DNA from 2 places in the Listeria grayi genome. Region 2 is predicted to be linked to the other one. Evidence: predicted binding sites of a transcription regulator. Region 2 holds the regulator's gene; the other holds the start of a gene.
The links. The regulator LexA, encoded in region 2, represses DNA repair genes until DNA is damaged. The targets are predictions, from matches to a motif close to CGAACATATGTTCG.
Positions count from the first base shown of each region.

Region 1: a site for LexA is predicted at 8,614-8,627, ahead of recA (recombinase RecA). Genes of this name have one in related genera too.

Region 1 is NZ_LR134483.1:1,331,626-1,347,142, reverse strand. It holds gene mutL (DNA mismatch repair endonuclease MutL) at 1-1,114, opposite strand, end outside; gene mutS (DNA mismatch repair protein MutS) at 1,135-3,705, opposite strand; gene EL241_RS06535 (YlbF/YmcA family competence regulator) at 3,811-4,164, opposite strand; gene EL241_RS06530 (TIGR00282 family metallophosphoesterase) at 4,181-4,984, opposite strand; gene EL241_RS06525 (GNAT family N-acetyltransferase) at 5,028-5,531, opposite strand; gene rny (ribonuclease Y) at 5,623-7,191, opposite strand; gene recA (recombinase RecA) at 7,471-8,514, opposite strand; gene EL241_RS06510 (competence/damage-inducible protein A) at 8,733-9,974, opposite strand; gene pgsA (CDP-diacylglycerol--glycerol-3-phosphate 3-phosphatidyltransferase) at 10,102-10,680, opposite strand; gene EL241_RS06500 (helix-turn-helix domain-containing protein) at 10,759-11,694, opposite strand; gene ymfI (elongation factor P 5-aminopentanone reductase) at 11,729-12,460, opposite strand; gene yfmH (EF-P 5-aminopentanol modification-associated protein YfmH) at 12,621-13,910, opposite strand; partial or broken gene yfmF (EF-P 5-aminopentanol modification-associated protein YfmF) at 13,894-15,190, opposite strand; gene EL241_RS06480 (cation:proton antiporter) at 15,266-15,517, opposite strand, start outside.
Region 2 is NZ_LR134483.1:1,669,687-1,685,203, reverse strand. It holds gene EL241_RS08135 (S-ribosylhomocysteine lyase) at 1-408, shown strand, start outside; gene EL241_RS08130 (acyltransferase family protein) at 445-2,295, opposite strand; gene EL241_RS08125 (glycerophosphodiester phosphodiesterase family protein) at 2,449-3,168, shown strand; gene EL241_RS08120 (glycerol-3-phosphate dehydrogenase/oxidase) at 3,368-5,047, shown strand; gene miaA (tRNA (adenosine(37)-N6)-dimethylallyltransferase MiaA) at 5,177-6,094, shown strand; gene hfq (RNA chaperone Hfq) at 6,183-6,410, shown strand; gene EL241_RS08105 (methionine gamma-lyase family protein) at 6,487-7,710, shown strand; gene EL241_RS08100 (MerR family transcriptional regulator) at 7,876-8,244, shown strand; gene glnA (type I glutamate--ammonia ligase) at 8,300-9,634, shown strand; gene EL241_RS08090 (GNAT family N-acetyltransferase) at 9,670-10,203, opposite strand; gene lexA (transcriptional repressor LexA) at 10,200-10,814, opposite strand; gene yneA (cell division suppressor protein YneA) at 10,974-11,306, shown strand; gene EL241_RS08075 (DUF896 domain-containing protein) at 11,395-11,622, shown strand; gene tkt (transketolase) at 11,717-13,711, shown strand; gene EL241_RS08065 (YneF family protein) at 13,930-14,169, shown strand; gene EL241_RS08060 (hypothetical protein) at 15,188-15,517, shown strand, end outside.

The sequences.
Region 1 (15,517 bases), 340 kb from region 2:
GCGGCTGCTTGTAATGAAACGGTTGATCAAGTCTTGGCGGTTCCGACTGTTTTTTATCAAAGTCGATCTGCAGTTGCTCGGAAGCGAGTTTCTGTTTTTTGGAAACTTCACCGCTTGGAATAAGCTGTTGCTGGTGGAAAGCTCCTTTCAGCATTTGTGTGATCAATTGTCCTAATTCTTTTTCTTTGCTGAGTCGTACCTCCAGTTTAGCCGGATGCACATTGACATCCACGATGATCGGATCCATTTCGATCTGCAGGACAATGATCGGATAACGACCGATCGGCAGGAGCGTATGATACCCTTCCTGGATTGCTTTTACAAGGGCAAAATTTTTGATATAACGACCGTTAACGATTGTGGAGACATAATTACGATTGGCCCGGTTGATCTCCGGCAAGATCGCATAGCCATTCACTTTAAAATCAAGGGATTCAGCACTTACCGGAAGCGCTTTGCGGGCGATCGACACACCGTAGATCGCAGCGATCACTTGACGCAGATCTCCATTCCCGCTTGTTTGCAACAGTGATTTTCCGTTATGAGAAAGTCGGAAACTGATTTCCGGATGGGATAGCGCTAGGCGATTGATGATATCTGTGATATTTCCAAGTTCTGTCGGCAGACTCTTTAAGTACTTCAAGCGAGCCGGTGTATTATAGAATAATTGTGTGACTTCGATTTCCGTACCTTTTCGAGCATCACTGCTTATTTCTTCTAAAATTTTTCCGCCTTGGATCGTTAAATGCTTGCCTTGCTTTTCTCCGGTCGACGTGGTGATTTTCACTTGCGCGACAGAGGCGATACTTGGTAATGCCTCCCCGCGGAAACCTAATGTGTGCACGCGGAAAAGGTCGTGCTCATTTTTGATTTTGCTAGTAGCATGACGCAGAAAAGCCGTTTCTACATCTTCAGGCTCGATTCCGCTACCGTTGTCGATCACGGTGATCTTATTTAGACCAGCTTCTTCGATCAAAATATCGATCACGGTACTTCCGGCATCGATCGCGTTTTCCGTCAATTCCTTGACAACGGAAGCTGGGCGTTCTACTACTTCCCCAGCTGCGATCTTATTGGATAAAAGTTCTGTCAATTCAACAATTTTATTAGCCATTTGGCTCACCTTCTTTTTCTTTACATCGTTTTTTGCTGTAACTTGTAAAGTACGTTCATTGCTTCCATTGGCGTCATCTGCATCAAATTAAGTTGCGCGATTTCTTTGCGGAGATCGCGATCTGCTTTTTTAGGAGCAGGGATATCTTCTACTTGGAACATCGCAAGCTGGATGTCTTCTTCTGTTTTTTCTACTTGGGAAGCAGTCTGTTCTTTTTCCGCTTCCAGTTCCGCCAAAATCTGGCTCGCCCGTTTGATAAGATCAGCAGGAAGTTCTGCCAGCTGAGCAACATGGATTCCATAGCTTTTATCTGCGGGTCCCTCTTTTATTTTATGCAGAAATACGACTTTGCCGTTTTCTTCGACAGCACTTACATGGATATTGGCAAGGGATGCAAGTTCTTGATCCAAAACAGTTAGTTCATGATAATGGGTCGAGAATAATGTTTTTGCTTTGACATTTTCATGGATATATTCAATGATCGCTTGGGCAAGCGCCATTCCATCATAAGTTGCTGTCCCGCGGCCGATCTCGTCGAAAAGGATCAAACTGTCTTTCGTTGCATTAACGATCGCATTACGGGCTTCAAGCATTTCTACCATGAATGTACTTTGACCAGCAATCAGGTCGTCTGCTGCACCGATTCTAGTAAAAATCTGATCGAAAACTGGCAAGGTTGCTTCTTCTGCCGGTACAAAACAACCAATTTGAGCGCAGATCGCGGTCAAAGCGACTTGGCGCATATACGTGCTCTTACCGGACATATTCGGACCGGTGATCAATAATATCTCTCGGTCATCATCCATTTGACAGTCGTTCGCTACATAGCTCTGTGCCCCCATGACGCGTTCGACTACGGGGTGACGTCCCTGTTTGACGGAAAGTTTGCCTGTTTCACTCAAAACTGGGCGAATAAAGTGATTCTTTTCGCTGACTTCTGCGAAACTTTGCAAGCAGTCGATCTCACTAACCAATTTCGCAAGAGCTTGCAAGCGGTGGATAAAGGACTTCACTTGCTCACGCACTTCGATAAACAATTGATATTCGAGCTCCACACTTTTTTCTTCGGCTTCTAAAATCAATTTTTCTTTCTCTTTTAATTCAGGCGTGATATAGCGCTCGGCATTGGTCAATGTTTGTTTGCGTTCATAACGTCCTTCGGGAAGATGGTGGGTATTTGCTCTTGTTACTTCGATATAATATCCGAAAACTCGATTAAAACCAACTTTGAGTGACTTGATTCCGGTGATTTCTCGTTCTTTACTCTCTAATTCAGCGATCCAGCTTTTGCCATTGCGGCTGGCATCGCGATAAGTGTCAAGCTGTTCATTGTAACCGTCTTTGATGATGCCGCCTTCGCGGATCGAGATTGGCGGACTGTCAATGATCGCTTGTTCTAAGATCGTCATCAATTCTTCGCATGGATCTAATTTATCAGCAAGCGTCTGCAGGCTATCTGACTCGATCGAAGCAAGAATCGCTTTGATTTTCGGAATCTGATATAAGGAATTTCGCAGCTGGATCAGGTCTCTAGCGTTGACGTTCCCATAAGCCACACGTCCAGCAAGTCGTTCTAAGTCATAGACATTTTTCAGATGTTCGACGAGATCCATGCGCTCAAAGAAGGCACGGATAAAAGCGGCAACATCATCTTGCCTTTGCGTGATGATCTCTTTGTCGATCAGCGGTCGGTCGATCCATTGCTTGAGCAGCCGTCCGCCCATTGCTGTTTTGGTATGGTCGAGTAGCCATAATAGGGTTCCTTGCTTACCTTTCCCGCGATTCGATTCGGAAAGTTCCAAATTGCGTTTCGAATAATAATCCATTTTCATGAAATGGCTCGTTTCATAATGAACCGCTTGCTGCAAGTGGCCAAGATCGCGTTTTTGTGACTCTGCTAGATAAGTAATCAGTTTCGCGACCGCTTTTTGCTCGACTTCTCCCCATTCGCCGTCAACTAAATGCTGGTAGTCAGCTTGGAGCGCGGTGGATTCTTCCAGTGAAATCGTCAGTCCAAGTTCTTCTTTTAAATTATTCGATAAAAGGGCTTGATTGGCGCTGTCGACGATCAGTTCTTTTGCTGATAGTGTTGTCAGTTCATTTAGCAGCTTATTGGTTTCTGCCTGCAAGGTCGTTGCTTTTAATTCTCCGGTGGAAAGATCACAGTAGGCAAAACCAAAACGAGCATCGCCATCACTGTATAATGCCGAGATATAATTGTTTTCTTTTTCTTTTAGCCCTTTTTCATCCATGACCGTTCCTGGCGAAATCAATTGGACGACTTCCCGCTTGACCATGCCTTTGGTGGTTTTAGGATCTTCTACTTGCTCGCAGATCGCCACTTTATAGCCTTTATCGATCAATGTTTCGATATAGCCGCTTGCAGAATGATACGGAACGCCGCACATCGGGATTTTCTCCGTCCCTCCGCCTTCTCTACCTGTCAGTGTGATCTCCAAAATTTGCGATGCTTTCAGTGCATCGTCAAAGAACATTTCGTAAAAATCTCCTAGCCGGAAGAATAAAAAGGCATCTTGATAGTTTGCCTTGATCGTTAGGTATTGGCGCATCATCGGTGTATATTCTGTCATCCCTCATCAGTCCTTCTCTATGTTTTTCATTTCTCCATTATAGCATAATCGCCGTAAATTCTCTTGTCTTGCTCCACAAAAAAAGCCACTTTCCGGAGAAAATGGCTAATCGGCTGATTCCGAAACTTCCACATTGATTTCTTTGGTCACCGATTGGAGCAATTCATTTGCTTCTGCTTGTGCCCGTCTGAATTCGGCAACGATCGGCAAGTTATCGATTTCCGCCTGCACTTGATCGATTTTCTTTTCTGTCAGTTTCATAGCTTCATACTTTTGATAATGCTCCAAATTAACAGCTTCCTTTTGTAAAGCCTTGATCTGCGCTACTTTGGCTGCTACTTTTTTGTTGGCATTGATCTTTTCTTCCGCTAATTTATAAAACTGGATCTCTTCTGTATTTTCAAGCTGCTGTTTCAGCTTTTCAGCTGCCTGCAGAATCTCTGCTTTTGAATAGGTCACTTCGCAAACCTTCTTTCTAATCAAACAAATAAGGATGATCTTCATTGATCAAGACACGCTCGATCTTTTTCGCTTTTCCAGTTGTATCATCAATGTCGATCAGACAGCCGGACAGCACCGTCCTGCCTTCTTTAGGAACTTCAAAACGAGTAGGTAGGGAAGATAAGAAACGGCGTAATACAGCCTCTTTGTTCATTCCCAGCACCCCATCATAAGGTCCGGTCATCCCGACATCGGTCAAATAGGCTGTTCCATTTGGCAAGATGCGTTCATCAGAAGTCTGTACATGAGTATGTGTGCCAACGACAGCACTGACACGGCCATCCAAATACCAACCCATGGCTTCTTTTTCACTTGTCGTTTCTGCATGAAAATCAACAAAAATCAGCGGAGTGCGTTTTTTAGCTGTTTCGATCAATTCATCCGCTTTTCGAAATGGGTCGTCGAGATCCGCTAAAAAAGTGCGACCTTGCAAGTTGATGACGGCTATCTCTACTTGGTTGCTTTTGACAAATACGATTCCAGTTCCCGGGGTAGTGTCTTCGGGGAAATTGGCCGGTCGTACTAAATATTTTGCTTCTTCAATAAATTCAAAGATATCCCGATTATCCCACGCATGGTTTCCAAGCGTTACGGCATTCGCGCCTAGCTCAAGGAATTGTTTATAGATCTTTTCAGTGATCCCTCTTCCTGAAGCAGCATTTTCACCATTAATAATAGTGATCGTCGGTTTGTATTTCTTTTTTAGTTGTGGAAGAAATTCAGTTACGGCATTTCTTCCTAATGAGCCAACTACATCCCCGATAAATAATATTTTCATACGTCTAAAACTCCTATCTTCGTCCAGTATAGCTCATTTTTCTTTATCTATCTAGTCCAACTGTCTGACTGCGACGTTCTAATAAAAGAACATCTCTAAAAATCCCATCCATCTCGCCTAGACGAGGATGTCTGGCCCGCAGCTCGAAGCCGGCTTTATGATGCAGGGAAATACTGGCTACATTTTCCGGGAATATCAAGGATTGCAAAGTCCAATAGCCCTCTTCCTCGCTCGCTTCGATCAACTGTTGCATCAATAGCGAACCAATACCATTTCCTCTTGCTTGGCTGCTTATGTAAATACTGACTTCGGCAACGCCCCGGTAGCTTTCCATACTAGAAAATGGCAATAACGCAGCAAACCCGACTACTTCCTTTTCAAGTACCGCAACTAATCGACAGGTGGATAAATATTTATGATCCCATTCTTCAAAAGCCATTACTTCTTTTTGAAAGGTCGCGTTTTTCGTCAAGATACCTTCTTGATAGATGGCCTGCATAGCCGGATAATCTTCTGGTTGCATCTTTCGTAGTAGCGGCTTGGTCATATAACTTCCTCCTCTTTTTAAAACTGATTATACCCGAAAAGCAGACTGTTCTGCAATCACAAAAAAACGCTGCCGGCTAGCGGCAACGTTTTTATTTGGCATATTCTACTGCTCTTGTTTCACGAATGACCGTTACTTTGATATGACCAGGGTAATCGAGTTCATCTTCAATCCGTTTGCGGATATCGCGTGCTAAACGGTAAGAAGCTAAATCATCGATCGTGTCTGGTTCCACCATGATACGAACTTCACGGCCAGCTTGGATCGCGTAAGATTTTTCTACACCATCATAAGATTCGGAAATTTCTTCCAGTTTCTCAAGACGACGGATGTAGTTTTCCAACGTTTCGCTTCTTGCACCCGGACGCGCTGCAGAAAGTGCATCTGCGGCAGCAACAATGACAGCAATAATCGAAGTTGGATCGGTATCCCCGTGATGGGAAGCGATACTATTCACGACTACTTCATTTTCCTTGTACTTCGTAGCAAGCTCAACGCCGATTTCGACATGGCTTCCTTCAATTTCATGGTCAATTGCTTTCCCAATATCATGAAGCAAACCAGCACGTTTGGCAAGTGTCACATCTTCGCCTAGCTCACCAGCCATGATGCCAGCCAGTCTCGCTACTTCCAGCGAATGATTCAAGACGTTTTGACCATAACTTGTACGGTAACGCAAACGACCAAGGATCTTAATAAGATCGGGATGAATCGAATGGATTCCGATGTCAAATGTCGCTTGTTCTCCGATTTCACGAATGTGTTCATCCACTTCTTTGCGCGCTTTATCGACCATTTCTTCGATACGTGCAGGATGGATACGTCCGTCTTGGACAAGTTTTTCAAGTGCGATTCGAGCAATCTCACGACGAATCGGATCAAAGCCAGATAATATAACAGCTTCCGGCGTATCATCAATGATAAGATCAATACCAGTCAATGTTTCCAGTGTACGGATATTTCGTCCTTCACGACCGATGATGCGGCCTTTCATTTCGTCATTTGGAAGGGTAACAACGGATACAGTGTTTTCAGCAACAAAATCGGCTGCACAACGTTGGATGGCTAAGGATAGAATGTTTTTCGCTTTCTTATCCGCATCCTCTTTTGCTCTCGCCTCTGATTCTCTCACCATAATTGCTGTATCGTGGCTAAGTTCTTCCTCTACCTGGTTCAGGATGATCCCTTTCGCTTCTTCTTTGCTAAGCGCAGAAATGCGTTCTAATTCCACCTGTTCTTGTCGAACCATCTCAGCAAGTTTGCTTTCTTCCTCTTCAATATGTTGTTGTCGTTTACTGATACTCTCCTCTTTTCTCTCAAGTGCAGCTTCTCGCTTACTTAGAGAAGTATCTTTACGGTCGAGGTTTTCCTCCCTTTGCAATAAGCGATTTTCTGATTTTTGTAACTCTGTTCTTCGCCCACGAAGTTCATTTTCGATTTCAGTACGTAACTTATGGTTTTCTTCTTTAGCTTCAAGCAACGCCTCTTTTTTCGCAGTTTCTGCTTCTTTTTTCGCATCTTCTACTATCAATTCAGCAGTTCCTCTGGCAGCTGCTAATTTTTTCTCTGTACTAGACTTAAAGAATACATAACCAACAACGAGACCGACGATTAAGAAAAGCAAACCGGAGATGCTGGTGAAAATAATTAGATTCGTCATCCTTCCACCTCCTTTGCTATTCAATTTATCTTTTGATTATGTCGGTGGTTAGCAAATCCATTGCTAACACAATGTGTATTTTTAGAAACAATTAGAATGGTCTAATTGAAACTGACTTAATGGGTAAGTCAGCCGTATAAAATATACAATTTAATTTTATAGTTGAAAATGTTCATTGTCAAGGAAAGCTATATATATTTCAACTTTTATGTATAAAAATAAGTTGCGCGTATAAATAACGCGCAACTCAGCTAGTTAAAAACGATCCACTTGGCTTTTTTATTCATCTAATAAATCGAGAGTTTCCTCTGTTTCTTCAGCAGGAACTACAGCTGTACCATCGATATCGTATTCTCGTCTTACTTTTTTAGAGATCTCGTCCAGCAATTCCGCATGTTCTTTCAGGAATTGTTTCGCATTTTCACGACCTTGGCCGATTCTTTCTTCGTTATAAGAATACCAAGAGCCACTCTTATTCACGACATCCACTTCGGAAGCCATGTCTAATAGTTCGCCTTCGCGAGAAATTCCTTCTCCATACATGATATCCACTTCTGCCACGCGGAATGGAGGAGCTACTTTATTTTTTACGACTTTGACTTTTGTTTTGTTGCCAATAACTTCTGTGCCTTGTTTCAATTGTTCTGCACGGCGCACTTCTAATCGAACCGTTGAGTAGAATTTAAGCGCACGTCCCCCTGGAGTAGTTTCCGGGTTACCGAACATAACGCCGACTTTTTCTCGAATTTGGTTGATGAAGACAGCGATCGTTTTACTTTTATTAATAGCACCAGAAAGTTTTCGCAATGCTTGAGACATTAACCGTGCTTGTAAACCAACGTGAGCATCGCCCATTTCGCCTTCGATTTCAGCGCGGGGAACTAATGCTGCAACAGAGTCAATGACTAAAATATCTACCGCACCACTACGGACTAAGGCTTCTGCGATTTCAAGCGCTTGTTCGCCCGTATCTGGTTGTGATAAAAGTAATTCGTCGATATTGACACCCAAATTTTTGGCATAAGTAGGATCAAGCGCATGCTCTGCATCGATAAATGCAGCGGTACCGCCTTGAGTTTGTACTTCTGCGATCGCATGAAGCGCAACAGTTGTTTTACCGGAACTTTCAGGACCATAAATTTCAATAATACGTCCGCGCGGATAACCGCCGACACCTAATGCAACATCTATTGCCAAAGAACCACTGGATACGGTGGAAACGTTTTGATCAGAGTGTTCTCCTAATTTCATAATGGAACCTTTACCGAATTGTTTTTCAATTTGTTTTAACGCTTGGTCTAAAGCTACTTGACGATCAGTCACGATTTTGCCTCCTTCAAATAGATAACGAGTAACTATTCTCTTTGTTTTTTTACCCTACACATACTATACATGATTTTAAAGCAAGAAGCAAGGAAAAAGCGAATAAATGTTCGCTTTTTTATTTGTACCGGTACATACCATTAGTATACGTTTAGTAGGGGCAAAATGTCGATGTTTTTTTTAGCAGCGCTAACTGACTTTCAAGTAAAAAAGCAGCTTTATTGTTGGTCTAAATAGTTTTTTATCAGTTGAAATCCTTGTTTGACCGCGCGGTGGCGATTATGGTTGCGATCGCGACCAAATTGATAGAAGAATGCATCGGTTTTGCCATCTGGAGTGCTGAGTCCGATCCACACAGATCCGGCTTTTTGACCTTCTAGCGAGTCCGGTCCGGCTACTCCGGTAAAACTGATACCGATCTCTGTATCAAACTGTTTTTTCACCTGCATTGCCATTTCTCTAGCACACGCTTTGCTGACCACACCATACTTGTTGATCGTATCAGCGGAAACCCCTAATAGTTTTTGTTTAGCTTCTGAGCTATAAGTAACGACTCCACCTGGGAAAATTTGCGAGATCCCTGTTTTTTCGCCTAATGAAGATTGAAATAATCCAGCAGTCAGGCTTTCTGCAGCAGAGATCGTGATATTTTTTTCTAACAGCTTGGAAATCACCACTTCGGCAAGTGATTTATCGCCATAACCATATAAAAATTCCCCATCGCGTCTCAAAATCTCAGCTTCAAGTCCAGCAATTTTTTCTGCTGCTTCTTCTTTTGTTTCACCCGTGGCGGTTATGCGGATCACCACTTCGTTTTCCCCTGCATAAGTGGCTAAAGTCGGGTTGGTTTGTTGATGGATCAGATCTTTCAAATCATCAGCAAGTTTTGATTCACCGATTCCGAAAAAGCGTAGGATCTTGGATTGCAGATGACTGTTCCCCTCTGCTTTCGCCAAAAGCGGAATCGCTTGATTTTGAAACATCGGCTTCATTTCAGAAGGTGGACCTGGCAGCAATACATAGCGGTGTGTTTTCGTTTCCAAATACATCCCTGCTGCAAAACCGAATTCATTTTTAAGCACGGTTGCTCCTTCGATCACCATTGCTTGCAGTTTATTATTTTCGGTCATGACCTTATTTTGCGCTTCATAATAGTGGACGATTTTTTGCATATGTGCTTCATCCACAACTAGTTTTTTTCCTAAATGTTTGGCTAAAGTTTGTTTGGTCAAATCATCTTCTGTTGGTCCTAATCCGCCCGTTAAGATGATGAGATCACTGCGGTCTTCGGCATTTTTAATGACCTCTGTCAGTCTACCCGGATTATCACCGACGGCAGTATGGTGATAGACATAAATGCCTTGATTGGCTAATATTTCAGAGATAAATGCCGCGTTAGAATTGACGATCTGTCCCATTAAAATTTCTGTTCCTACTGCTATGATTTCTGTTCGTGTCATGTTTCCATCCCTTTCCGAATCCTCACTAAAAATAAAAAATAGTGCAGCTATGGACAAGCTGCACTCCAGTTGAAATACTATCCATGTCATAAGCTGAGTAAAGCCGTAACTGCATGACTATACCCACTTACATGGAGCCTTTAAACACACCGCGATTTTTGTAGAAATAGTCGATTCCCGACCAAACTGCAAAAAAGGCACATACATATAAGAAAATCAGATCAACGCGAATCCCTGACCAAGCAAACGGGAAATTATGTAGCAGCATCAACGGAATCGCGATCATTTGTGTAAATGTTTTGATTTTCCCTAATTGTCCAGCCGCAAGAACTTCGCCGCCTTCTACTAATAACAAACGTAATCCTGTTACTGCCAATTCTCTGGAAATGATCAAGATCACGACCCAAGCTGGCGCGATGTTCATTTCGACTAAAATGATAAAGGCAGCAGCCACCAATAATTTATCTGCCATTGGATCGGCAAATTTTCCGAAGTTCGTGATCAAATTATATTTACGGGCTAAATAGCCGTCGAACCAATCCGTTGCAGCCGCAACAATAAAGATGATCGTCGCAACGAGATGTGTGACTGCAATATCTGAGCCTATCCAGTGCACGGTTCCCCATGTATATGGAATAACGGTAATAATAACAAAAATCGGAATCATAAAGATCCGCAAAACAGTTAATTTATTAGGTAAATTCATTTTCATCCCCTCTTTCTTTCCTTTTAAAAATGGAAGAGCACAACTTCTCGTTTAACAGAAGCTGAACTCTTCATCATTTTATTCATCTTTTTGCAACTGGATCGTTACGAGTTGTTTCACAAGGTTTGCCGGTAATTCAAGTGTCTTGCCATTTACTTTTAGCGAAGTAGCCGGAGCATTTCCGATCGTCAACTTTACCGTTTGGCTATCCTTGGCATCCACGGTCTCAGAATCGCCTGGATTCAAAGTCTTTGTGAATAAGCTTGCACCGTTCGCATCTGTTACACTTACCCAAGATTGGGCATTCGTTGCACCAAGCGAGATAGACAACTTGTCGGTGTTTTTAACGTTGAAAGTTGTGCTGTTTCCCTGCGTTTGTCCTTTATCGACGCTTACCTCTTTTTTCTCTTTTTCTTTGTCTTTATCTGCTTCTTTAGAATCGTCCTTGTCCGCTTCTTTTTTGTCAGCATCTGTATCTTTTTTCGAATCTTTTGCGGTATCTTTTGATTTATCGTTATTCGATTCTTCCGTACTGTTATCGACTTTGATCGCATTTTCAGCCGTTTTATTTTTCACTTCCTGCGCGTCGTTCCCTGGACGGTTGAAAACAAATAGCCATACGATAAATAAAATGAATACAATAAAAACAGCGATCAATATCTTCGGCAGCACATCTAAAAAGCGATTACGATGAGCACTTGCTGCGCCTACTTGTCTTGAGGCGATAGAAGCACGTTTCTGCGTCGCACGTGACAATTCTGCCCCTTGTTCGTTTGGTGTTTCCGGAACTTCTTGTTCAAACTCCGCAAACAGTTCTGCACTATTAAGATCCACAGCTTCTGCGTACTGCTTGATAAAGGCCCGCGCGTAAAACTTCCCTGGCATAACAGAGAAGTTTCCTTCTTCGATCGCGATCAGATACCGCTTTTGGATCTTGGTAATTTGTTGTAATTCGTCTAGACTGATTCCTTTTTGCTGTCTAGCTTGTTTCAATTTCTCTCCTAATTCTGTCAATCGTAAACACCTGCCATTATTTTCTTTTCGTTTTTCACATCAGCCAACCGCCGTTGATCCGTAGCACTTGTCCTGTAATATAATGGGAATCCGAACTTGCCAAAAAAGCGACGGCTTCTGCGACATCATCACTTTTCCCAAAATGTCTTAACGGGATCTCTGCTTGGATCGCCTGCTTTTCCCCTTCATCAAAACCTTGATTCATTGTTGTTTCGATATAACCCGGTGAAACAACATTTACAGTCACTCCGGAGGAAGCTATTTCCTTGCTTAAAGCACGGCAAAATGCAATCTGCGCACCTTTCACAGTAGAATAGGCTACTTCCATGGACGCACCAATTTCTCCCCAGATCGAACTGATAAAAATAATTCGTCCTTCTTTATTTTTAAGCAACTTTGGCAGGATACCTTGCAATAATTGCATCGGAAAACGGACATGGATATCCCAAAGTTCGTCAACCGTTGCCATTTCGGTATCTTGAAAAAGCTGATAATAACTATTTCCCGCTGCATGAACAAACAAATCGATTTGAAAAAGTTGCGCCTCCACATGACTCACATCTTCCGATTTCGAAAAATCGGCTTGAATCGGAATCACATCGACCCCTTCTGCTAACAACTTCGGTATCAACTGATCGATCGAGTCCTTGTTCGCCCGGTAGTGTAAATATAAATGAAATCCCTGCTTCGCGAGTTTCAAAGCAATCGCTTGTCCGATCGCGCCGCTAGCACCAGTAATCAGGGCATACTTCACCTTCGTGTTCAAAGCTTGCACACCTTTCTGATCCATTTATTTCATGATAGCATGTCTTGTGTGAATTTGCCATTTTTTCTTTGCTAATTTGATTTTTTTTAGAAAATATTAAACTTTATGTAGAAAACACGAAAATAAGAACGAAGAAATCGCCTTATTTTCGTGTTTTTTATTATTCTTCCGGTATTAATTGAAACGAAGTGATGCGGTCTTCGTGCGCTACAAGTGAAGTTAAAAACTGATTAACTTCTTCCAATGTGACCTCGTTTAAAGCCGGCAAGATATCGAATAACGAGGCATCTCGCATTACATATTGTGTAAATTTATTGGCAATAAACTCCGGCGAGTTCAATGCTCCGAGGAAACCACCGATCCGTTTTTTACGAACCAGATCCAGACTGGCTTGATCCAAGCCTTTTTCGGCAGCTTCTTTCAAGATCGTGAGCACGGCTTCTTTCTGCTTATCAGGATCTTTCGCATCGCCACCGATCAAAACAAAAGAGAAGCTGTCTTGATTGGTGTAGTCGAATCCGAAAGTATCATCGATGATTCCTTCATTATAAAGGGTCAGGTAGTTGTCGGAAGTCGTTCCGAACAGCATTTCAAGTGCCATGTCTGCAACGATCTCATGCTTCACACCGGCAATTCCTTTTAACGGGCCAAAGTCTTCTTTGATACCGATAAGGTTTTTAGCAATCTTGACAGGAAATGCCAATTTTCGTTCAGGAATCGCTACACTAGCAGGCTCTTCAGGGAATTCACGCTCTATCTCAGTCGGTGGCGCAAAGGTCTTGCTGGATTGATTTGCTTTGATTTCTGCTAATAATGCTTCCGGTTCCAAATTTCCTACTACGAATAAGACCATGTTGTTCGGGTGGTAGAAAGTATGGTAACACAAGTAAAGCAGATCTTTGTCGATCTCAGCGATCGATTCCACAGTTCCAGCAATATCGATCTTCACCGGATGGTTGTGATACATGTTTTCAATTGCTCCGAAATACACCCTGAAATCAGCATCATCGTCATACATTCGAATCTCTTGACCGATGATCCCTTTTTCTTTTTCAACGGTTTCTTTGGTAAAATACGGCTCTTGGACAAAGTCGAGCAGCGTTTCCAAATTCTCCGATACATTTGAAGTGCTGGAAAAAAGATAAGCCGTTTTTGTGAAGGATGTAAAAGCATTAGTAAAAGCGCCTTTTTCACCAAATTTGAAAAAAACATCCCCATCTTCTTTTTCAAATAATTTATGTTCTAAAAAATGAGCGATCCCATCTGGAACAGTAGTAAAATCTTTTTCACCAAGCGGGACAAAGCGATTATCGACCGAACCATATTTTGTCGTAAAGATCGCAAATGTTTTATGGAACCCTTCTTTAGGCAGCAAGTAAACTTCTAATCCGTTTTCCAGTCTTTCGTGCACTACTTGCTCTTTTACTTGCTCGAATTGGATTTTTTCCATCAAGCTTCTCCTCCTTTGCTTAGGAAATAGATGGTATCTGGCAAAACATCTGCCATAGCCGCTATGATTTCTGCTTTGGTCACGGCTTTGATTTTGCTGATCCATTCCGAAATAGCCAAATCGCTTGGTTTCACGATATTATTATAGGTCAGTTCTACTAATCCGCCGGCTTGATCGCTTGCTTCAAGCATTTGATTGACTAACAACTGTTTAGTCTGTTCGATATCTTCGTCGGTGAAATCGCCTTGTTTCATTGCTGTTACTTGCTCTTTAATAATTGCAACGGCCTGCTCATAATTTGTTTCTTCGATTCCTGCTTGGATCAATAGATATCCTTTAAAAGAATCGATCCGGCTCGAAGCATAATATGCCAGGCTAGCTTTTTCACGAACATTGATAAAAATTTTCGAGTTAGCAAAACCGCCCAACAATCCGTTCGCGACTTGTAACGGAACAAACTTTTCATCCCCGAAGAGAATGCCAGTTTGATAGCCAAGAACGAGTTTCCCTTGATTGATCGCTTGCGTTTCATGGATCGTATGCACTTTTTCCGGAGCAACCTTAGGAACGGAATGGAAAGCCCGATTTGGTCTTTCGGCAAATGGAAGCAGTTGCAAATGATCGAGCAGTACGCTGGAATCTATATCCCCACACACAAAAACATCGATCACGTCATTTTTCAAAAAATCAGTTTGATAGTAGTCGTATGTTTCAGCAGCAGTAAGGTTATCCAAATCTTCAATGATCCCATTTGCCGAATATTGATAACCTTCCGATTGATACATCTCTTCAATCGTCCGCTTAGCAGCATATGTGATCTTATCATCATAAATACTTTCTAATTGGGACTTCAAATTTTCTTTTTCCCGCTCAAAAGTCGCCTTTTCAAATTGATTGTCACGGACATTTGGATCGAAAAAGATCGTTCTCAAAAAGTGAACAACTTCCCGAAGCAGATCTGTTTTCTCCATTAAGTACTGCGGATCGACAAAGTCGAATACAGCTGAAATGATGTGCTCATCGCCTTTTTTACTTGCAGAAGTATAAAAACTGGCACCGTATAATTCAGCTAATTTACGGCGAAATGCCGTCTGCGTTGGATAAGCAGCGTTATTTGTCTCAAATAGGACCGCCAGTAAGGAGCGTTTTGTCACAGTCGCACGATCAAGCGGCGCACGGAATTTGAATACAATTTTTGTGGTTTTAAATTTAGTTGTCGGTATGATCGTTACATTCATTGCCCCGACCTGTTGATTAGAAATCGTTTCTGGATTTGCCATAGGTAAGCCCCTTCCTTTATTCTCTTGTTCATTGTATCGTACGCATTCCCGATACACAATTTTATTGCATAGCTGTTAGTTGGTAAACGAACTCGAGTTTTCCAAAGCTAGTACATTATCGCGGAACTTCTTCATTTCCGCACGATCGATCTTGCCTGTTTCAAAATATTGCTGGATTAGTTTTCGTTCCTCTTGAATCGCCACATCCATCCATTCCTGTAAAGATTCGCTCGAAAAGTTTCGATTTTCGTTGCCGATGCGTTCGTAAGTAAAAATGTAGCGGTCGATCAAATCTTGTGAAAAATCATTAGCTGGCAGTTTTTCCAA
Region 2 (15,517 bases):
TACGTTCGCTTAGCAGGAACAAAAACAGGCTATCACGGCGATGAGATTTATAAATACGACCTTAGATTCAAGCAACCGAACAAAGAACACATGGAAATGCCCGCGCTTCATTCCTTAGAACATTTGATGGCGGAACTTTCCCGTAACCATACAGACAAAATTGTCGACATCAGTCCAATGGGCTGCCAAACTGGCTTTTATTTATCCGTGATCAACCATACAGATTTTGATGATGTCTTACGTATTTTAGAAGCTACACTGAAAGACATCTTACAAGCAACTGAAGTTCCAGCTTGCAACGAAGTACAATGCGGTTGGGCAGCAAGCCATAGTTTAAGCGGCGCCCAAGCATTAGCCAAAGAGTTCTTAGACAAAAAAGCAGAATGGAAAAACGTATTTGCAGAATAAAAAGAAGCGTTACTCAGATAATGAGTAACGCTTCTTTTATTTTTTCATTTTGTTGGTCAAGAGATCGACATATGTCTGAGAGCCACGACCGGTCAGATGCACACCGTCTTTGGCGAAGTAATGGTTATTGTCTAAAGATTGTTTGTGCCAATCTATGACCGTGACATTATCTTTGGAAGCAGCTTTTTCAATATATTGATTCACTTCCGATTCCCAGTTCCGCGGCACTCGAGTATTAATAAGGTAAATATGTGCTCTATTGAAGCGGCTTAACAACTTATCCAGCTGGTCTTCAGTGAAGGGGCCATTTGTCCCTAGTTCAAGAATGACCGCACTGCTAGAATTATTGAATTTCTGATAACTGTTCGCCAGCGGGATCGTGTCCCGAAGCTGTCTTCCTACTAAGCCGTCGATCGTAACATTTGGAATAGCATCCTTCAAGTCGGATTCAATATCGATCATGATCGAATCACCGATCGCCAATGTTTGCGCGTAAGGAATAGTTCCCGACTTCTTCACAGGATCCGCTTTGCCAGTTTTTGCAGGCACATTTTTCTTGGCCTTCTTAGCTTTTTTCGCTGGTGGATCTTCTTTTTTCTTTGCTTTCGTATCAGGAGATTTAGAAGTCACTTTTACATGCGTGGTTTGATTAGTTGCCTCTGAATGCGGAACAAACAAATTTGTCATTCCAAGCAGGAAAAACAGACTAAAAAGCGATACGCCTGAAATCGCGAGCCATTTGCCTACTGGTTTGTCCTGATAGGTAAAATAGCGGACATTTTTAAACCCTTTAAAGTAAGCAATAAAACCAACTTTCCGAATCGGCATTTCAAGGAAGCGATAGGAAAGTTCGGCAACAACGAAAGTAAGTAAAATCTGCAAGCAAGCTCGGCCGATATTTGGCTGACCGATTTCTAAAACCGGGGTCGTAAGCGTAATAATGGGATAATGCCATAAATAAAGACCATAAGAGCGTTTTCCGATATAACGAAGCGGTGAAAAACTGAAAATCGACGCTAAGAAACTGGCAGGATGCGAGATGGTCGCGATCATTACTCCGCCGATCAATGCCACGAGAAACAATCCGCCGCGGTATAAGAATGGCTGATATTCACTGATGAAGAAAGTGAAGAGACCAAAGAATAGCAAACTCATCGATCCAGCTATATTCAAAACGAGTTTACTTTGTTTTGGAATTGTTGGGCTGAGCTGTTTGAATGGCCAGATAAATGCTAGCCCGCATCCGATCAGCAGGTCAAAAGCCCGGGTATCTGTTCCATAATAGACACGGCTTGGATCTGCGCCTGGCGAATACAAAACGCCCATTAAAATAACAGAAAACAAACTCAGGCCAGCAATGATTTGAAGCAGCAATTTGGGATTCTTTACCCATTTTAGAAAGATCAATAAAAAGAGCGGCCAAAAAACATAAAACTGCTCTTCGATCGCCAGCGACCAAAGATTTTTCAAAAGCGATGGTGTGCCAAAACTATCAAAGTAAGAAACATGGTGGAAAATAAACCACCAATTGCTACTGTAAAAGAAAGAAGCAATGGCATCCCCATGCAAGCTTGCAAGTAATGGCCTAGCAAACAACGTTGCTAAAACGACCACAATAATGATCATAGTATATACGGCTGGTATCAAACGTCTAGCACGTCTGATCCAGAAAGATTTCAAATCGATTTTTTGGGTATTGTCCCATTCAGTAAGTAATAGATTGGTGATAAGGTAGCCGGATAATACGAAAAAGATATCCACGCCGATAAATCCGCCTTTGGCCCAATTAAATTGTAAATGATAAAAAATAACAACTAAAACTGCGAGCGCACGAAGACCATCCATACTCGGAACATATTTCCTACTGTAGCGAGTAGTTCTTTTCAAAATAACATCTCCTAAAACATTCTGTCTATATGTCTTGTTCTATCTGTCTATAATACCATATTGGCACAATGTTGTAAGCGGGAAAGGTAGATATTTAAAAAATCTTTCTGAATCAGTTATAATAAAAACAGAAGCGAAATGGAGGGAATGACAATGACAATGATCATGGCTCATCGAGGAAGCAGCGGAACACATCCAGAAAACACACTCGCAGCGATCAAAGAAGCAGTAAAAGCTGGTGCCGACTCGATCGAAATAGACGTGCAACTTACCCAAGATAATATTCCGATCGTGATGCACGATAAAGACGTTAATCGCATGACAAATGGCAAGGGTTTGATTCGTTCTTTCACATATGAAGAAATCAAAAAACTACATATCAAACGATCTGGCTGGAGAGCAGTGCTGCCAATGAAGATCCCGTCGTTCCAAGAAGTATTGGACGCATTGAAAGAAACACCGATCCTGCTAAACATTGAATTAAAGACAGATGAATTTGATTACCCGGGTATTGAAAAGATCGTGTTGGATCTTTGCAACGCACAAGGCGGAAAAACAAAGTTCTTATTTTCCTCGTTTAATCCGGAAACACTAAAACGAGTTCGAGCATTAGATCCAGTTGCGGACCTGGCATTGATAACAGGACGGGATCTGAAGACACTGGCTGAGATCCAGCAATCGATCGAGATTCAAGCCATCCATCCTGATAAACGGACTTTAGGCGATCCATTGCTAGCAGGTTTAAAGGTCCGCTATTGGACAGTGAATAAAGAAGCGGACATCCGGAAATTTCTTTTAAGCGGTGCAGACGGTATCATCACCGACTACCCGGCACGTGCGAAAGAGATACAGACGAAATTAGCCGATCAATAAGCAAGCTGCTTTTCTTTTTGAAAAGAATACGCTATACTAAAAATAAGTTAATAAATTGTCCGAGATTTGGAGAGACTGCAAAAAGCGTGCGCACGCTTATTTTGCAGTCTCTTTTTCTTTTGTTTCGTTTTCACCAAAAAGTGGAAAAGAAGAGAGTAATCGAATGGACGATTTAGTATATATCAAGGGGGAACATTAAATGGTGCAATTATTTTCTAGTTTTGACCGTGAAACGATCACACGCAAGCTGCAAGAGAAAAAATATGATATCGTCGTTATCGGCGGAGGGATCACTGGCGCAGGAATCGCGTTAGATGCCATTACCCGTGGACTTTCCGTAGCATTAGTAGAAATGAAAGACTTTGCTAGCGGAACTTCTTCCAAATCCACCAAATTAGTACACGGCGGATTGCGTTATTTACAGCAATTCCAAGTAAAAGAAGTAGCAGAATTAGGGAAAGAGCGTGCCATCGTCTATGAAAATGGACCACATGTCACTACTCCCGAGTGGATGATGTTGCCATTCCATAAAGGCGGCAATATGGGTAAAACCACAGCTTCATTTGGTATCCGCGTTTACGATCATTTGGCTGGTGTCAAAAAAAGCGAACGCCGCAGAATTTTAAGTCCAAAAGAAACATTGGCAAAAAATCCATTTGTTAAAAAAGACGGCTTAAAAGGTTCCGGCTATTATGTGGAATATCGTACAGATGATGCTAGATTGACGATCGAAGTTATCAAAAAGGCAGTAGAGCTAGGCGCAGACATCCTGAATTATGTAAAAGTAGAAAGTCTATTATATGATGATAATCACAACGTTTCTGGCGTGACTGCTACGGATCAGGTTACTGGGAAAGCGTTTGAAATCAATGGACGCCGCGTTATCAATGCAGGTGGCCCTTGGGTAGACAAGATTCGTAATATGGATCATACCCGCAACAATAAACACTTACGTTTAACAAAGGGAATCCATTTAGTTATCGACAAAAAACGCTTCCCGATGGAACAAGCAGTTTATTTTGATACACCGGACGGTCGAATGGTATTCGCGATCCCACGTGATAAGAAAGTGTATGTTGGTACGACGGATACTTTTTATGAAGAAGAAATCATCCATCCGCGTGCTTTGGAATCCGATCATAATTATGTTATCAAAGCGATCAATTACATGTTCCCAGATGTGAAAATAACGGAGAAAGATATTGAATCAAGCTGGGCTGGAGTAAGACCGCTGATTTATGAAGAAGGAAAAGATCCTTCCGAGATTTCGCGAAAGGATGAAGTTTGGTTTTCCGAAAGCGGTTTGATCACGATGGCCGGCGGTAAGCTGACCGGGTACCGCAAAATGGCGGAAAAACTATTGGATGATATCACCAAAGGAATCGAAAAAGAAACCAAGACCAAATATAAAAACGTACAGACCAAACATTTGCCGATCTCCGGTGGGGATATCGGTGGCTCGAAGAACTTAGAAAACTTCCTTGCTAAAAAAGCGCAAGAAGGAAACAATCGTTTCGGTTGGACGCTCGAGAAAGCACGCGAATTGGCAAAACGATATGGCACAAATATCGATCAACTCTTCACCTATGCGGAAGCGCATAAGGAAGATCCAGAAAATCCGCTACCAAACAGTTTATATGCGGAGCTTCATTACAGCATTTATCATGAAGCAGTGCAGACCCCGGTCGACTTCCTCTTCAGAAGAACCGGTTATCTATTATTCGATATCGACTATTTGCAAGAACACAAAAAAGCAGTGGTCGAAGAAATGAATAGAGTCTTCCACTGGGAAGAAGAACGCCGTCAAGCATACGAAGAAGACCTGGAAAAAGAAATCCAAGATGCTGTAGAACCAGCTGACTGGCATGACCGTAAGTAAATCATCTAAAACCCCCTGCGTTTCGCAAGAAAACGCGGGGGTTTTCTTTGAAAAATAAATTTTATAAGAAACTATTTTCAATAATGTCAATTCGTGGTACATTTGTATCAGATGTAAGGAGGTTTTTGTTTGAGTGCTATTCCTGTAATCGTCATTGTAGGTCCGACTGCTGTAGGCAAAACAGCGTTAAGCATCGCTGTAGCTGAGAAATTCAGCGGTGAGATCATCAGCGGCGATTCCATGCAAGTCTACAAGGGTCTTGACATCGGTACAGCCAAAGTGACCACTGAAGAAATGCACACGATTCCCCATTATCTGATCGATGAGGTAGAGCCGCAAACGCCATTTACAGCAGCGAAATTTCAAAAGGCGACGAAGCAATATATCCACCAGATCGCAGGCCGAGCCAATTTACCCATTATCGTCGGCGGAACCGGATTATATATCCAATCCGTATTTTACGATTACAACTTTGGGACGATTGCTGAGGATCGTACATATCGAAAAGAATTGGAAAAACTAGATAACGATGTTTTGTGGGAACAGTTGAAAGCGTTAGATAGTTTGAGTGCAGAACGTATCCATGCCAACAACAAACAGCGTGTGATTCGTGCTTTAGAAGTCATCAAAGCTACGAACAAGCCTTTTTCAGCGATGCACACGCATAAAGAGCCGGTGGCTGATTTTCGGCCGCTATACATTGGTCTTGACCTTCCACGGGAACAGCTTTACGCGAGAATCAATGTGCGTGTCGAGCTCATGCTGCAAGCAGGACTTGTCGAAGAAGCAAGAAACCTATATGAACAAGGCTTGGATAAAAATCTTCCGGCAATGAAAGGAATTGGCTATAAAGAACTATTCGCTTTCTTTGAAGGGGATATTAGTCTAGAGGCAGCAACCGACCAGATCAAGCAGAATTCACGTCGTTTCGCCAAACGGCAGTTGACGTGGTTCCGCAATCGTATGGATATTCACTGGCTAGAGGCCGACAGCCAAATGCTAAACAATACGGCAGAACAATTGATTACTGACTTTTTAAAGAAATAAAAGCGGATATCGGTTTTATTTCGACCCAGAAGGGTATTGGAAATCAGTATGACTTTAAAGAGTAAGAGAGAGATAGGAGAGATATAACATGAAACAAGGTGGACAAGCATTACAAGATAATTTTTTAAATCAACTTAGGAAAGAAAAAATCCCGGTTACTGTTTTTCTAACTAACGGCTTTCAACTACGCGGAAGAGTAACAAGCTTTGACAATTTCACTGTTTTGCTTGATGTAGAAGGAAAACAGCAATTAGTATTTAAGCACGCTATCTCTACCTTTTCACCACAAAAAAATGTTACGCTCGTTACGGAATAAAACAAAAAAAGTGAGCAGTATCTCTAATAGAGGAGATACTGTTTTATTTAGAAATACATAGAGAGAGGAACGACGAATGGATATTCAAACGCTGAAAAGCAATGTTGAAAAACAAATCGAACCGCTGCAAAAAGAAACGGATAAGATCGCGGAGATCAACCAAGCTAAAGTACTGGATAGTTTTCAAAAAAATCATGTCAGTGATCAGCACTTCAATCCGTCGACAGGGTATGGCTATGACGATGAAGGCAGAGATACGCTAGAACGTGTCTATGCAGATGTTTTTCACACGGAAGATGCTTTGGTGCGCTCGCAGATCATCTCAGGGACACATGCGATCTCTACTGCATTGTTCGGCGTGTTACGTCCGGGCGATGAATTGATCTATATCACAGGTTCGCCCTACGATACGCTAGAAGAAATCGTTGGGATAAAAGGAAGTGGCAAAGGATCGCTGAAAGAATTCCAGATCGGGTTCCAAGCGATACCACTTACAGAAGAAAAAGAAGTGGATGTCGATGCGGTAAAAGCTGCGATCACAACGAAAACAAAAATGATCGGTATCCAGCGCTCAAAAGGATATGCAGATCGCCGCTCTTTTTCAATTGCAAAAATAGCAGAAATGATCCAAATGTTGCGGACGATCAATCCAGAGCTGATCATATTTGTAGATAACTGCTATGGTGAATTTGTGGAACTGCAGGAACCGACAGATGTTGGCGCAGATCTGATTGCCGGTTCGCTGATCAAGAATCCCGGTGGCGGTCTCGCTAAAATCGGTGGTTATATAGCTGGGAAAAAAGATTTGATCGAGCTTTGTAGCTATCGACTCACTACCCCCGGAATCGGAAAAGAAGCAGGAGCAAGTCTGTACAGTTTATTAGAGATGTATCAAGGTTTCTTTCTTGCCCCTCATGTGACAGCTCAAGCGGTAAAAGGCGCACGTTTCACTGCTGGAATGCTTGCAGGTTACGGTGTTGATGTCGAACCAAGCTGGGATGCACCACGCACCGATCTGATCCAAAGTGTTTCCTTCCATGACAAAACAAAAATGATCCGTTTTGCAGAAGCTATCCAGCAGGCCTCCCCCGTCAATGCTTATGTCAGACCTGAACCCGCTTACATGCCTGGCTACCAGGACGATGTCATCATGGCAGCAGGCACATTTATTCAAGGTGCAAGTCTAGAACTGACTGCGGATGGACCAATAAGAGCACCTTATCAGCTCTACATTCAAGGCGGTTTGACATATGAACATGTAAAAGTCGCAGTAACACGCGCCGTCACATCGATTTTATAAAAAAAGTTTATCTTTTTAGATAAACTTTTTTCTTATATCCGCTAACCTGTTGTCTATCAATGGATTTCGTTTATGTTAGATTATCTTACGTAAATTTGACAAAAGAACTAACGTTATTTATAATGCATATAAAGATGACATATAAAAGTGGTTGGAGGGAATAGGATGAGTGAAAAAGAAATTCGGAGATCGATGCCGCTTTTTCCAATTGGTCCAGTAATGAAATTAACGGATTTAACTGCAAGGCAAATACGTTATTATGAAGATCAAGATTTGATTCACCCTGCAAGAAATCAAGGAAACCATCGCCTCTACTCCTTACAAGACATTGACACTTTACTTGAGATCAAAGATTACTTGAACGATGGCCTGAATATTGCAGGAATCAAGAAAATGTATCAAATGCAACACACCGATGATAAATCACCATTGACTGACGAAGACGTGCGCAAGATATTGCGCCGAGAAATGCAGCAAGCAGGACGTTTTATCAAACAAGATGATTCAGGCAAGCGACAGCTACCGCATTTTTAATCGATATTTACTTTTTTAAAGTTAATATAATTTGAATTTTGGGAGGATTTAGAAAATGGCACAATATACGAAAGAAGATATTTTCCGCTTCGCAGAGGAACAGAACGTAAAATTCATTCGCTTACAATTCACGGATATCCTAGGTATCATCAAAAACGTAGAGATTCCGATCAGCCAATTAGAAAAAGCGCTGGATAACAAAATCATGTTTGATGGTTCCTCCATCGAAGGTTTTGTAAGAATTGAAGAATCGGATATGTACTTATTCCCTGACTTGGATACATGGGTAGTGTTCCCATGGACAGCCGAAAAAGGAAAAGTTGCGCGGATGATCTGCGATATTTACAACCCGGATATGACTCCATTTGATGGTGATCCTCGCGCCAACCTGAAACGTGTACTTACAGAAATGGAATCACTTGGCTTTACAGATTTCAACTTAGGACCTGAACCGGAGTTCTTCCTTTTCAAACTAGACGAAAACCGCAAACCAACATTAGAGCTGAACGATAGCGGCGGTTATTTCGACTTAGCACCGACTGATTTAGGGGAAAACTGTCGACGCGACATCGTACTTGAATTAGAAGAAATGGGCTTTGAGATCGAAGCGAGTCATCATGAAGTAGCACCAGGACAACATGAGATCGATTTTAAATACGAAGATGCTATAACGGCATGTGACAATATCCAAACATTCAAATTAGTTGTAAAAACAATTGCTCGTAAGCATGGTCTACACGCGACATTTATGCCAAAACCATTGTTCGGTGTAAATGGTTCCGGAATGCACTTCAATATGTCGCTCTTTAATAAAGAAGGCAACGCATTTTTCGATGAATCCGGTGAATTGCAATTGAGCAAAGATGCGTATCACTTCCTAGCAGGAATGATCAAACACGCGCCTAACTACACAGCAATCACAAATCCAACAATTAACTCATATAAACGTTTGGTACCAGGTTACGAAGCGCCATGTTATATTGCTTGGTCCGGTAAAAACCGCAGTCCATTGATCCGTGTACCAAGTTCAAGAGGGTTAAGCACACGCCTAGAATTACGAAGCGTTGATCCATCTGCCAATCCTTACTTAGCAATGGCTGCATTATTGCAAGCTGGCTTGGACGGGATCAAGAACGAATTAGAGCCGCCAGCACCAGTGGATCGCAATATCTATGGTATGAACGAAGAAGAACGCCACAAACACGGGATCTATGATCTTCCAGAAAGCTTAGGCCACGCGCTGAAAGAGCTTTCGAAAGATGAGATCATTAAAGAAGCACTAGGAGAACATATTTACGAACACTTTATCGAAGCAAAAGTAATCGAATGCGACATGTTCCGTACTGCAGTTCATCCGTGGGAAAGAGATCAATACTTAGAAATCTATTAATAAAAAAAACGCTCCAGTCACTCTGGGGCGTTTTTTTATTTGATATTTAGATGATATAAAACATGATCAGCAAGAGGAGAATCGTGAGCTACCCGCGGATGTATAAACGCTCCTGCAAAAGTCATCCCGATCCTCTGCATGACTTTTTGAGAAGGGAGATTTGCTTTTGCAGTGAAACTGATGACCTCTTGGAGAGCGGTTTTCGCTGCTGCATAATCAAGCGCTCCTCTCGCTGCTTCTGTTGCATAACCTTGATGCCACTTTTCCTCGCAAAGTCGCCAACCAATCTCGGTAGCAGGTGTAAAGCTGCTTTCAAAATCAGCAAGATGAAAGCCAGTAAAGCCAATAAATGCTCTCGATCGCTTTTCTTCCAAAGCAAAAAGCCCGTAATTATTTGCCGTCAGCAATAATTGGAGCTTTTCCATAAATACTTTCGATTCTGCCGCGTTCAACTTGTGCGGGAAGTAGCGCATCACAGCATCATCTTGATTCATTGCTGTAAACGCAGGCAAATCCTCCGGCTGATAATCTCTGGCGATCAGTCGTCTTGTTTCAAAATATACGGTCACACGATATCTCGATAAAGCCCGATGACTTTGCCTAAAATAGATACTTGTTGCAGAATGATCGGTTCAAAAGCATCATTTTCGGGTTGTAGGCGGAAATGATCTTGTTCTTTATAGAATCGTTTGCAAGTCGCTTCATTATCTTCTGTCATCGCTACAACGATCTCGCCGTTGTTAGCATTGCTTTGTTGTCTAACGATAACGCGGTCTCCGTCTAAGATCCCCGCTTTCATCATACTCTCACCATCGATCTCCAACATGAAAACATTGCTTTCGCCACTCGTCAAGTGTTCAGGAAGCGGAAAGTACTCTTCGACATTTTCGATCGCTGTTATTGGAGTACCAGCTGTAACTTTCCCGATGATAGGAACAGCGACTGTACTTGGGATATCGATCTCATCTTCCAATGAAAGGATCTCGATCGCTCTTGGCTTCGTAGGATCGCGGCGGATAAGGCCTTTGGTTTCTAATCGTTCTAAGTGACCATGGACAGTAGAACTGGAGGCAAGTCCAACAGCTTCACCGATTTCCCGAACGGATGGCGGATAGCCTTTTGCTTTAACTTGTGCTTTTATAAAATCATATATATCCTGTTGGCGTTTGGATAGTTTCATGTTTTCACCTCATCATTAATATGTATTCTTCTTATAACATAGTATAGCAAATGTCTGTTCGATATGCAAACAAAGGTTCGATTTTTTCTGTTGACAAAAGGGAACAGTCGTTCTATAATAATAAAAAAAGCGAACATATATTCTTGTGGAGGGATTTTCATGACTTTGAAAACATTTTGGAATAAATTTTATATGTCGATTATTTTCATAGCGATCTGTACGGTATTTGGTATGATATTACTCTTTATGTATGCAGGGGAGAATACAAAAGATTACAATAAAGTCTCTATTAAAGAAGGGGATTCTTTATGGGCACTTGCGGATAAATATGCCGATGAAAGTTCCATGAACAAAGCACAGTTTATCAGTTGGGTCGAGAATGAGAACGAGTTACAAGACGGCGAGGTAAAAGCGGGCGAGGCGATCGTCATTCCTGTGAAGCAGGATAATCGGTTAGAAAAGAATGGCGAAATACAACTAGCAGACCAATAATTAAAAGAATGTGATGATTTATGTTATAATGAAGGAAGTGGTCTTAGACTGCTTTCTTTTTCATTTTATAAAAAAAGGATGTTACGTGATGTTAGAAAAATCGAAAATTGAACGGCTTAATTTACTAGCAAGAAAGAAAAAAGCAGGTACGCTGACGCTTCAAGAAAAGAAAGAGCAAGCGATCTTACGTGAAGAATATCTAAAAAATTTCCGTACGCACATGCGAGGTACGATTGAAAATACAACTGTCATCGATCCGAAAGGAAACGATGTCACCCCAGCAAAAGTAAAGGCTCTCAAGAAGAAAAAGAAATAAGCAACATAGAGATAAGATAGTTGTACAATCGGCTTAGAAAGATTATTATAGTGTATAGGAAGTTGTAAAATCAAAAGAAGAGAGGATGTTAAACTTGTTTGATAAAACAGATCAATTAGCGATCAACACAATCAGAACGTTATCTATCGATGCGGTACAAAAAGCGAATTCAGGACACCCTGGATTGCCAATGGGGGCAGCTCCAATGGCCTACACATTGTGGTCAAAAGTATTGAACACAAATCCGGCTAATTCGCATTGGTTCAACCGTGATCGTTTTGTGTTGTCTGCTGGGCATGGTTCCATGTTATTATACAGCCTGCTTCATTTAAGCGGTTTCAAACTTCAAATTGAAGATCTGAAAAATTTCCGCCAATGGGAAAGTAAAACTCCCGGACATCCAGAATATGATTATACAGACGGCGTAGACGCAACTACCGGTCCATTAGGACAAGGTATCGGCATGGCTGTCGGTATGGCAATGGCAGAACGTCACTTAGCAGCATTATACAATAAAGAAAATTATCCAGTCGTGGATCACTATACATACGCGCTATGTGGTGATGGTGATTTAATGGAAGGAGTTGCGGCAGAAGCTGTTTCTCTTGCTGGTCACCAACGTCTTGGCAAATTAGTATTATTATACGATTCCAATAATATCTCATTAGATGGTGATTTGGATAAATCATTCTCAGAAGATATTAAAGGACGCTTTGAAGCATACGGCTGGGAACACTTGCTAGTAAAAGATGGCAATGACACAGCAGAGATTCTTGCAACAATCGAAAAAGCTAAACAAAATACATCCCAACCAACCATTATCGAAGTGAAAACAACAATCGGTTTTGGTGCTCCAAATGCTGGAACAAGCAAAGTCCACGGTGCTCCACTAGGCGCTGAAGGCGTAAAAGCAGCGAAAAAAGCATATGGCTGGGATTACGAAGAAGATTTCTACGTACCAAGTGAAGTATATACACGCTTTAAAGAGACGATCGCAACGCGTGGCGAAGAAGCAGAAACAGCATGGAATGAATTATTCGGTGCTTACAAAAAAGATTATCCCGAACTTGCCGAAACATTTGAAGCAAGCTTAAAAGGTGAACTTCCAGAAAACTGGGATGCGGATCTGCCAACATACGGCGATGACAAAGCATTAGCTAGTCGAGCATCTAGCGGGGAAGTAATCAATGCGTTAGCAGATAAAATCACAACATTCTTTGGTGGTTCTGCTGACTTAGCAGGCTCCAATAATACAACCATCAGCTCTGACGGTGAATTCACAAAAGAAAATCCAGCAGAACGTAATATCTGGTTCGGTGTTCGTGAATTTGCGATGGCAGCAGCATTGAATGGTATGGCACTTCATGGTGGCTTGCGTGTATTTGGAGGAACATTCTTCGTATTCTCCGACTATCAACGCGCAGCGATCCGTTTAGCTTCTATCCAAAAACTACCTGTCACATACGTGCTGACACATGATAGTATTGCTGTTGGTGAAGATGGTCCAACTCATGAACCAGTTGAACAACTTGCATCGCTTCGTGCAATGCCTGGCTTATCCGTTCTTCGTCCAGCTGACGGAAACGAAGTAGTCGCAGCATGGAAGATCGCGATCAGTTCTAAAAACCAACCTCATGCACTCGTCTTGACACGTCAAGGCTTACCGACATTGCCAAAATCTGCAGAATTAGCAGAAGAAGGCGTTGCCAAAGGGGCTTACGTGATTTCACCAGCTAAAAATGACAAACCAGAAGTCATCTTGCTTGCAAGCGGCTCTGAAGTCAACTTAGTAGTGGAAGCACAAAAAGAACTTGCGAACCAAGGAATCGATGCATCAGTTGTCAGTGTTCCATCTTTCGACTTATTCAGCAAACAATCAGCGGAATATAAAGAATCCGTTCTGCCAAACGACGTAAGAAAACGTGTTGCAGTAGAAATGGGTACAACATTCGGTTGGGAACGTTTCGTTGGACTAGACGGAAAAATTATCGGGATCGACAAATTTGGTGCTTCTGCTCCAGGTAATACAATCATTGAAAACTACGGCTTTACTGTTGACAATGTTGTCAATGCCGTTCGTTCTCTTTAATAGAAAAGCTTTGAAAAGCAGAAGACACATGTCTTCTGCTTTTTTTGCTAGGGTAATAATCACATTGCGAAAGCGTTATGAAGATGATATAATGAAATGGTTGTTTGACAATGGGAGTCTTCTTTTATTGAATGAATAAACAAGAATATTTTTATTGTTTATAACAAAACAATCAAGTAAAATAAAAGAGGTAATAGGTCAAGGAGGAGAAAAAGTTTATGTGGATATACATTCTCGTGGGTATCATTTGCTTGCTTCTAGGAGCAGTCGGCGGATTTTTTATCGCAAGACAATACATGATGAGCTATTTGAAAAAGAACCCACCTATCAATGAACAAATGTTGCAAGTAATGATGGCGCAAATGGGTCAAAAGCCATCTCAAAAGAAAATCAACCAAATGATGAGCGCAATGAACAAACAATCAGCCCAAGCATCAACGAAGAAAAAATCGAAGTAAAAAGCTGTTTTGATCGTTTCCAAACATTTGAGGTATTATTATAAGTAGCTATTTTAGACTAGATACTAGTGGAAAAGAAACTAAATAATACCGACGCATTTATCACATATTATTTAATTATCTATAGAAATCCTCTTTCTAATGACACGTACAAAAGTCATGGAAAGGGGTTTTTGTTATTATCGGAAACTTCCTACTAATTTTAATGATAATTAGACAAATTTATAAACCGCTGATAAGAAACGATCTTAACTTGAAATAGAAGAAGCTTTCTAAGCATAAATCAATGGAATTTAATTCATTATAAGGAATTTGTATAAGATATTAAGAAAGAACTGATCCATAAGTACGCCATAATATCGTCACATTTAGAAAATAATTATGCTCATGAAAACCTAGTACTCTTTAAAAAATAACAATGAGTAAATAACGGCTAATTTATTCAAATATAGCGCTTATGAAACAATTGATCATTCTCTTTTTTGACATTTTGAAATAAAAGTTTTACGTGTTGAATCAAAATGAACCCCCTTATTATGCGAAAACACAGTTACAAATATATCTTTTTGTAACACATGACTCCTTTTTAAAAACTTTTTTCTATATGCATGAAAGTTGCATAAAATTACATTTGGCTAAACCTAGCAGTAGAGTGGGGTATTAAAAAGAAAACGGTTAGTAGTCTATAAAGTCAGAAAATTGAGAATGTAAGGGCAACCAAGAGCGGGAAAAACCTTGCAACTCACTTCATTGAATTAATAGCTGGAATAATCAGAATTTAATATCAAGACTTACTATTCATCTGCTTGAATATTCGATTTACAAAGGCTTTACAAAATCTATAAAAAATAAAAACGTTTAAACTGTTGGTATCAAAGGGTTTAGAAGTGCTTTTGCCATGCAAAGTTACAAAGTGTGCAAGATGTAACGGAGGTCTTGTAAAGTTTCCGTAAATCCGTATACTTAGAAAAGGCTGGAAGGAATACCAGTGGAAAAATACCGAGGGGGCAACAATAAAATGAAAAAAGTTTTGATCCGAGTTTTTATTACTTTAGCACTGACAGTAGTAATGTTCGTTGGGGGAACATACGTCGCAGATGCTGCCAACACAATCTTACATGGCAAGGAAGACAAGATTCAACAAATTAATGCAGTATTAGATTCCTTAGACGGAAAACTTACTAGTAAAGTAAAACAAGTAAATGATTTAAACACACAAGTAAGTGACCTGCAAACACAAATCCAAACGTTAAAAGCGAACTACAACACTGCACAAGCAAACTACACACAATATCAACAACTATATGATGTGAAATCACAACAATATGATCGTGATATGCAACAAAAA